DNA from 4 places in the Janthinobacterium sp. PAMC25594 genome. Region 3 is predicted to be linked to each of the others. Evidence: predicted binding sites of a transcription regulator. Region 3 holds the regulator's gene; each other region holds the start of a gene.
The links. The regulator LexA, encoded in region 3, represses DNA repair genes until DNA is damaged. The targets are predictions, from matches to a motif close to ACTGTATNNNNATACAGT.

Region 1: a site for LexA is predicted at 962-979, ahead of KY494_RS24680 (error-prone DNA polymerase). Genes of this name have one in related genera too.
Region 2: a site for LexA is predicted at 866-883, ahead of recA (recombinase RecA). Genes of this name have one in related genera too.
Region 4: a site for LexA is predicted at 992-1,009, ahead of KY494_RS21620 (DNA topoisomerase IV subunit B). Genes of this name have one in related genera too.

Annotation. Positions count from the first base shown of each region.
Region 1 is NZ_CP080377.1:5,488,222-5,490,425, forward strand. It holds gene KY494_RS24670 (DUF6516 family protein) at 115-480, shown strand; gene KY494_RS24675 (transcriptional regulator) at 477-827, shown strand; gene KY494_RS24680 (error-prone DNA polymerase) at 993-2,204, shown strand, end outside.
Region 2 is NZ_CP080377.1:4,614,682-4,616,885, forward strand. It holds gene KY494_RS20675 (response regulator transcription factor) at 1-724, opposite strand, end outside; gene recA (recombinase RecA) at 974-2,083, shown strand.
Region 3 is NZ_CP080377.1:5,632,177-5,634,380, forward strand. It holds gene KY494_RS25225 (cystathionine gamma-synthase family protein) at 1-520, shown strand, start outside; gene lexA (transcriptional repressor LexA) at 587-1,222, opposite strand; gene rpsF (30S ribosomal protein S6) at 1,499-1,888, shown strand; gene priB (primosomal replication protein N) at 1,909-2,204, shown strand, end outside.
Region 4 is NZ_CP080377.1:4,820,063-4,822,266, forward strand. It holds gene KY494_RS21620 (DNA topoisomerase IV subunit B) at 1-912, opposite strand, end outside; gene kdpF (K(+)-transporting ATPase subunit F) at 1,376-1,465, shown strand; gene kdpA (potassium-transporting ATPase subunit KdpA) at 1,465-2,204, shown strand, end outside.

The sequences.
Region 1 (2,204 bases), 140 kb from region 3:
GCATAAACGAAAATAGGTGCAAAGCTTCTCGATGTCTTGGCCGAATGGAGTCAAAGGCTCCGCCTATTGACGCTTTCGTGGAAATGACATATCAACAGATGATATACTTCCCGCATGCGGATCGATCCTGCCATTGATACATTGCTGGACCTGGATGGCTCCATCCTCGACCAGGATGGCGGTTATTGGATCAAGATAGAAGCCAGGCGGACGGAAGTGTCGGATGAGATTCCTCACGGCATACGCTACTCGCTGACGCTGCACGAACCGTATGGCAAACGCATCCTCGGTTACGACAATGCGCACATGGTAAAGCCGCCAAAGAAATTCAAATATGCGGGACGTATCGTGGCTTTTGACCATAAACACCGGCATCCGTCAGATCAGGGAGTGCCATACGAATTCAAGGATGCGCAGCATCTCATCAATGATTTCTTTGCTGACGTGGACCGCGTTTTGCTGGAGGTAAAAAAGCAATGAAACCGATTTTTATTGGCATCATGCCGCAAGAGAAAATCCGCGAACGCGTGCTCGCCATCGCTCGCGGCATATATAAACCGAAGGCGGATGAGCCCAAGGTCTGGTTCACTTCGATCAAATCGCTGGCGGAAGTCCTGAGCGACGAAAACCGGGCGTTGTTGCACGTGATTCTGGAAACGCAACCGGAATCCATTTCTGCATTGGCTGAAATAACGGGCCGCAAACCGAGCAACCTGTCACGCACCTTGAAAACAATGTCCAATTACGGCATCGTGGAATTGAAACGGGAGCGAAATCAAGTTCGCCCCGTAGCCACAGCGACGGAGTTTCGCATAGTTGTTAATTGATTTGCCGGACTATCAATGTGGTCCGTCATGCGACAGGCCAAAGCCCCGCGCTGGCCGGCAGACGCTCCGTGCGCCCTTCAAAATGAACACTATCCGACTGGAACCGGCTACTTGACTCAGGATGAGTATATTATACTGTGTTTATATACAGTATTGAGGTAGATCATGTGGGGCGCAGTCTTACCCGAGTATGCTGAGTTGTATTGCCTGAGTAATTTCAGCTTCCTGCATGGCGCCTCGCATGCGGAAGAGCTGGTGGCGCGCTCTGTCCAGCTCGGTTACAAGGCGCTGGCCATCACCGACGAGTGTTCGCTGGCCGGCGTCGTGCGTGCCCATGCGGTGGCCAAGCGGGCCGGTTTTCCCCTGATTATCGGCGCGCATTTTCATTTGACGCAGGCCGACGACAGTCCGGCGCTGTCCTTGCTGGCGCTGGTGCGCGATATCGATGGATACGGCAACTTGTCGGAACTGATCACCATGGCGCGCACGCGGGCGGCCAAGGGGCGTTATCTGCTGACGCCCGATGATTTCGCCGCGCCATCGGCGCAGTTTGCCCATTTGCGGGGGCTGCCCGGCTGCCTGATGATCTTGCTGCCCAGCTATCCGGCCTCGCCGGAAAGCGTGCGCGCGCAGGGAGAGTGGATGGCGTCCACCTTTGGCAGCGAGCGCAGCTGGATCGGCCTGAGCCTGTTGCAGCGGGCACAGGACGACGCGCACCGCAGTGCCGTGCAGGACGCGGGGCAGGCGCTGGGCTTGCCCGTGGTGGCCGTCGGCCATGTGTGCATGCACGTGCGTTCACGCAAGCCCTTGCTCGACACCTTGTGCGCGATACGCGTGGGTAAACCCGTGGGCGAGTGCGGCTATGCGCTGGCGCAAAATGCGGAGCAGCATCTGCGCGCACGCTTGCGCCTGGCCAATGTGTATCCGCCGCAAGCGCTGGCGGAGACTGTACGCATCGCGGGCCTGTGCACGTTCTCGCTCGACAGCTTGCGCTATGACTATCCCGACGAGCTGGTGCCGCACGGCCACACGCCGGCGACCTATCTGCGCGAGGAAACGTATGCGGGCGCGCGCATGCGCTTTCCGCTGGGTATTTCGGCCAACGTGCAGCAGCAGATCGAGCAGGAGCTGGAGCTGATCGCCGAGTTGTCGTATGAAGCGTACTTTCTGACCGTGTACGACATCGTGCGCTTTGCCCGTTCGCAAAACATCTTGTGCCAGGGCAGGGGCTCGGCCGCCAATTCGGCCGTCTGTTATTGCCTGCACATCACGGAAGTGGACCCGGCACGGGGCAATTGTCTGGTCGGGCGCTTCATGTCGCGCGAGCGCAACGAGCCGCCCGACATCGACGTCGATTTCGAGCACCAGCGGCGCGAA
Region 2 (2,204 bases), 1.0 Mb from region 3:
CGGGTCCGCTGGCCGGGACTGCCGCCTCGCCCGCTTCGGCGTTCAGGCGCGCCGCTTCCGAGTATTTTTCCAGGCAATAGCCGAGGCCGCGCACGGTGGCGATGCGCACGCCGCCCACCTCGATCTTCTTGCGCAGGCGGTGCACATACACCTCGATGGCGTTGTTCGACACTTCTTCGCCCCATTCGCACAGGTGGTCGACCAGCTGCTCTTTCGAGACGAGGCGGCCGGTGCGACCCAGCAGGATTTCCAGCAAGCCCAGTTCGCGTGCCGACAGGTCGAGCATCTGGTCGTTGATGTAGGCGCTGCGCCCCACCTGGTCGTAGCTGAGGGGGCCGTGCTTGATGACGGTGGCGCCGCCGCCGGCGCCGCGGCGCGTCAGGGCGCGCACTCTTGCCTCCAGTTCCGACAGGGCGAACGGCTTGGCCATATAATCATCGGCACCGAGGTCGAGGCCATTTACGCGTTGTTCGATGGAATCGGCGGCCGTCAGGATCAGCACCGGCAGCAGCGAGGCGCGCGCGCGCAGGCGGCGCAGCACCTCCAGGCCGGACATCTTCGGCAGGCCCAGGTCGAGGATCAGCAGGTCGAATTCCTGGGTGGACAGGGCCGTATCGGCCTCCTGGCCGGTCTTGACGTAGTCGATTGCATAACCGGACTGGCGCAGCGAGCGGGTCAGGCCATCGGCCAGCACGCTGTCATCTTCGGCAAGTAAAATACGCATGGTGCACTTCCTATGCTTGCAACATCAGGACATCTGAAGTGTGTATTGTGTTTCATTTTCCGCAAGGTGGATAGTTTTTGTGAAAAACCAGGCTTGTATTGATCTGTTTCAAAACAAATCCACGTTCCGCTTGCATTGATCACTGTTTTTTTATACAGTACTGTCTGTGTAAAGAATTTAACCCACTGGCGCTATCGCAGGCTGCCGGATTCCACTGAGTCCGCAACTGTAGAACGGCTGAAAGAACATATGGACGATAAAAAAGCTGTAGTACCCGCATCGGAAAAAGCCAAGGCGCTCGCCGCCGCACTGGCGCAGATCGAGAAGCAGTTTGGCAAAGGTTCGGTCATGCGCATGGATGCCAGCGCGGTGATCGAAGAAGTGCAAGTCGTGTCGACCGGTTCGCTCGGCCTCGATATCGCGCTGGGCGTGGGCGGCTTGCCGCGCGGCCGCGTGGTGGAAATCTACGGTCCTGAATCGTCGGGTAAAACCACGCTGACCCTGCAAACCATTGCTGAAATGCAAAAACTGGGCGGCACGTGCGCCTTTATCGATGCCGAGCACGCGCTCGACGTCGGCTACGCGCAAAAGCTGGGTGTGAACCTGCACGAATTGCTGATCTCGCAACCGGATACGGGCGAGCAGGCGCTGGAAATCTGCGACGCCCTCGTGCGTTCGGGCAGCGTCGACCTGGTCGTCATCGACTCCGTGGCCGCACTGACGCCTCGCGCCGAGATCGAAGGCGACATGGGCGATTCCCTGCCAGGCTTGCAAGCGCGCCTGATGTCGCAAGCCCTGCGTAAATTGACCGGTTCCATCAACCGCACGAATACCCTGGTCATCTTCATCAACCAGATCCGCATGAAGATCGGCGTGATGTTCGGCAGTCCGGAAACCACCACCGGCGGCAATGCGCTGAAATTCTACGCTTCCGTGCGTCTGGACATCCGCCGCACCGGCTCGATCAAGTCCGGCGATGAAGTGATCGGCAACGAAACCAAGGTCAAGGTCGTCAAGAACAAGATCGCGCCACCGTTCAAGGAAGCGCACTTCGACATCCTGTACGGCGCCGGCACCTCGCGCGAAGGCGAAATCCTGGACCTGGGCTCGGATGCCAAGATCGTCGAAAAATCCGGTTCGTGGTACAGCTACAACGGCGAACGCATCGGCCAGGGCAAGGACAACGCCCGCGCCTTCCTGCAAGAGCGTCCGGCGCTGGCCCGCGAGATCGAAAACAAGGTCCGCGCTTCGCTGGGCGTGCGTGAACTGCCGCCGCTGGCTGCTGAAAAGCCGGAAAAAGCCGATAAAGCCGATAAAGCCGCCGACAAGGCTGCCAAGGCGGAAGCCAAGCCAGAGTAGGTCGGATTAGCGCGGCAAAGCCGCGCGTAATCCGACAACACCACAGACGTCAACAATGTTGTCGGATTACGGCCCAAGGGGCCTAATCCGACCTACGCATGGCTTGCCGCAAGGTAGGACC
Region 3 (2,204 bases):
GAAAGCGGCGCCAGCCCAGTGGGGCATCGCGCAAATCCGCGCCAAGGCCTTGCGCGACTTCGGCGCATCGCTGGGCCCGGAAGCGGCGCACCATATCGCCGTCGGCGCGGAAACCATGGCCTTGCGCATGGACCGCACCTGTTCCAACGCCCTGGCGCTGGCCACGATGCTTGCCGCCGACCCGCGCGTGGCGGCAGTGCATTACCCGGGCTTGGCGTCGCACCCGCAGCACGCGCTGGCGAAGGACTTGTTCCGCAGCTATGGCTCGCTGTTCAGCTTTGAATTAAAAGAGGGCATCGATTGCTTCGATTTCCTCAATCGTTTGAATCTGGCGATTCCGGCAAGCAACCTTGGTGACACGCGCACCCTGGTCATTCCCGTCGCCCACACGATCTTCTACGAGATGGGTGCGGAGCGCCGTGCCAGCATGGGCATCGCAGAGTCCCTGATCCGCGTGTCCGTGGGCATCGAGGATGAGGCGGATCTGCTTGAGGATTTCCGCCAGGCACTCGATGTATAAGTATCCGGATAAATGAAAAGGGCCGCGACAGTCATGCTGTCGCGGCCCTTTTTTTGCGCGTAAAACTTAATGCCAGCTGCGCATCAAGCCTACCGCTAAACCTTCCAGGGCAAACTCATCTTCCGGCGACACGGTGATGACCTTGAAGTCGGGGTTTTCCGGCAGCAGTTCGATGACGGAACCCGTCTTCTTGTAGCGCTTGACGGTGACTTCGTCGCCGATGCGGGCGACGACGATCTGGCCATTCTTGGCGCTGTCGACCTTCTTCACGGCCAATAAGTCGCCATCCATGATACCGGCGTCGCGCATGGACCAGCCGCGCACCTTCAGCAGGAAGTCGGGCTTGGCCGAGAACAGGGCCGGGTCGACGTTGTAGCTTGCCTCCAGGTTTTCCTGTGCCAGGATGGGCGAGCCTGCCGCCACCCGGCCGATCAGGGGCAGCGACATCAGCAGCGCCGCCGGCACTTTCGATGCCTGCGCTTCGGCCGCCGCGCCGATCAGGCGGATGCCGCGCGAGGTGCCGGGCGAAATCTCGATCGCGCCCTTGCGGGCCAGGGCCTGCAAATGCTCTTCGGCCGCATTGGCCGATTTGAAACCCAGTTCATTGGCGATTTCGGCACGGGTGGGAGGAAAACCCGTGTTTTCAATCGCGTCCTTGATCAGGTTCAGGATTTGTTCTTGTCGTGCTGTCAGCTTGATCATGAGCGGTGGGTGCATACTAAAATGCTGTCTATATGAACAGTCTGTATTTTTGTACAGTATCGCCCACTATGCAAGGGGATTTCCGTCATTTGCGCGAATTTCGTGCGAAATACCGGAATGGGCAGGAAAAAACGCCTGACCTGCCCCGTGCGCGGGCCGCTTGTTGAAGGAATGATTGAAACGTTTGCAAAAGGCGGTTATAATCTTCGGCTGACCTTCCCACACCCGTCTTGACGCCGGGGTGGGCGATTATTAATCCGACCTGAAGGAGTTTGCATGCGTCATTATGAAATAGTCTTTATCGTCCATCCGGACCAAAGCGAGCAAGTGCCCGCGATGATCGAACGCTACAAAGCCAGCGTAACCACCCGCGGCGGTTCGGTTCACCGCGTGGAAGATTGGGGTCGCCGTCAAATGGCTTACTCGATCCAAAAGCTGCCTAAAGCACACTACATCTGCCTGAACATCGAATGCGACAACGAGACCCTGGTCGAGTTGGAAACAGCATTCAAATTCAATGATGCCGTGTTGCGTCACCTGACCGTTAAAATGAAGAAAGCTGAAACAGCTCCTTCGCCGATGATGAAATCGGTACAACGCGAAGACGCGGCCAAAAGCCACCGCACCGAAGCACCAGCAGCCGCTCCAGTCGCAGCCGCAGCTTAATTCTTGACCAGGATCGTGCGCTGAACCAGCTACAAGTTACCGCCATCATTGCCGAGCGCGAAATATTGCGCTATACCCCGGCAGGGCTGCCGATTGTGAATGCAGTATTGCAACACAGTTCGCAGCAGATGGAAGCAGGAATTGCCCGTTTGACCGAGTTTGATGTTGCCGCGCTAGCCGCTGGCGAAATCTCAGGCCGGTTCAGCCAGGCAAGCTTGGGTGGGGTGTATCAGTTCACGGGTTTCCTGGCCAGGAAGAGCCGCAACAGCAAGAGTTTGGTGTTTCACATCATTGATTTTAGTGCAGTCAATTCTGA
Region 4 (2,204 bases), 810 kb from region 3:
ACCCGATTCGTGCGTGCCGCCATTCGAGGTGGGAATCAGGTTGACATACGATTCGCGCACGATGGCGCCTTCTTCCGTCCACGCCACCACCCAGGCCGCGCCTTCGCCTTCGGCAAAGCCTTCCGAATCCGGGCCAGCGTACTGCGCGCCTTCGAACAGGGGAATCAGGGTTTCGCCATTCGATACCTGCGCCAGCGTTTCGGTCAGGTAGCCGCGCAAGCCTTCCGCGTACTGCCAGGTCTGCGTATCGCCCGTCTTCGCGTTGGTCAAGGTGACGGTGACGCCGGGCAGCAGCACGGCTTTCGAGCGCAGCAGGCGTTGCAGTTCCGTTTGCGAGATATTCGGCGAATCAAAATATTTCGCGTCGGGCCAGGCGGTGACGCGCGTGCCGGATTTTTTCCCGTCGCGCGGGGCGGGGCGGGAACTCAATGGCTCGATCACGTCGCCATTCGCAAACACCATGTGATGCAAGCCGTTGCCGTCGCTTTCCTTGCGCCAGACGGTGATTTCCAGGCGCGTCGACAGCGCATTGGTGACGGACACGCCGACGCCGTGCAAGCCGCCCGAGAACGCGTAGGCGCCGCCCGAACCCTTGTCGAACTTGCCGCCCGCGTGCAGCCTTGTAAACACGATCTCCACCGTCGGTACGCCTTCTTCCGGGTGGATGCCGACGGGAATGCCGCGGCCATTGTCTTCGACGGTGATGCTGCCATCCGTATTTTGCGTGACGGCGATATGCGTGCAATGACCGCCCAGCGCCTCATCGGAGGCATTGTCGATCACTTCCTGAATGATGTGCAGCGGATTTTCAGTGCGGGTGTACATCCCCGGGCGCTGCTTGACGGGTTCCAGTCCTTTCAGGACACGGATGGATGATTCGCTGTAGTCGGATGCTGGTTTTTTAGTGGCCATACGTGTTCAAGCTAAGTAAAGACAGTGGTTGGAACGCCAGGCCAGGGCACTGCGGGGCGCAGTGACAACGGCGGCGATAACTGTATGAATATACAGTATATTCCGTCCAGCGTCACTGGCAGAGGGCAGTGCGGCAGGCTTGGCGTCCTTGTGCGGACGCTCGCGCATTCTATCTTGTCCAGCGAGCAATAGCGCTACTCCAGGGCAACAACAGTGCGCCGTGCGCGTGGTTTGGCGCCCATTGTGGACGATTTTATGCGGTAAAGCCGCCGTTTTTACATCTTGTTTACAAGCACCTCCCCAGTCTTTACGAATTTTTTAGACCCTTTTGGCTAATCTGCTCACTATCAAAACAAACCTGAATGAGGGTGGGAATGGATATCGTGTATCTCGGCTTGATTGCCGTTTTTTTCGTCGTGGCGGCCGCCTTTGCCGTCGCCTGCGACAAATTAGGGAGCGTCAAATGAACGCGTTTTATGTGCTGGGCGCCGTGGTCTCGGCTGGCCTGCTCGTGTACCTGCTGGTGGCGCTGCTGAAGGCGGAGGAACTGTGATGACGACGCAATCGATATTGCTGCTGGTGGCCTTCCTGGCCGTACTGCTGGCCGCCGGCTATCCGCTGGGCCTGTATATGGCCAGGGTGGCCGGCGACGGCCCCGTGCGCGGCCTGGGCTGGCTGCAAAAGCTGGAAAACCTGCTGTACCGCTGGTCCGGCCTGCCCGCCGACAAGGCCATGGGCTGGAAAAGCTATGCCATCGCCCTGATCGTGTTTAACACGGTGGGCGCCGTTTTCGTGTACGGCCTGCAGCGCCTGCAGGGCTTCTTGCCCCTCAATCCACAGGGCCTGGGCGCCGTCAGCCCCGATTCCTCGTTCAATACCACCGTCAGCTTCGTCGCCAATACCAACTGGCAGGGCTACGGCGGCGAGCAGACCATGAGCTACCTGACCCAGATGCTGGGCATGGCATGCCAGAACTTCTTTTCGGCGGCCACCGGCATCGCCGTGATCTTCGCGCTGGTGCGCGGTTTCGCCTCGCGCTCGGGCAAGTCGATCGGCAATTTCTGGGTCGACCTGGTGCGTTCCACGCTGTACATCCTGCTGCCGCTGTCGCTGGCCCTGTCCGTCGTCTTCATGGGCGAAGGCATGATCCAGAATTTTTCCGCTTACAAGGAAGTGACCCTGCTCGACCACGTGGCGTATGAAACGCCGAAAGTGACGGCCGACGGCCAGCCAGTGCTGGATACGGCCGGCAAACCCGTGATGGAAGCGCAAGTGGCAACCACGCAGACGAT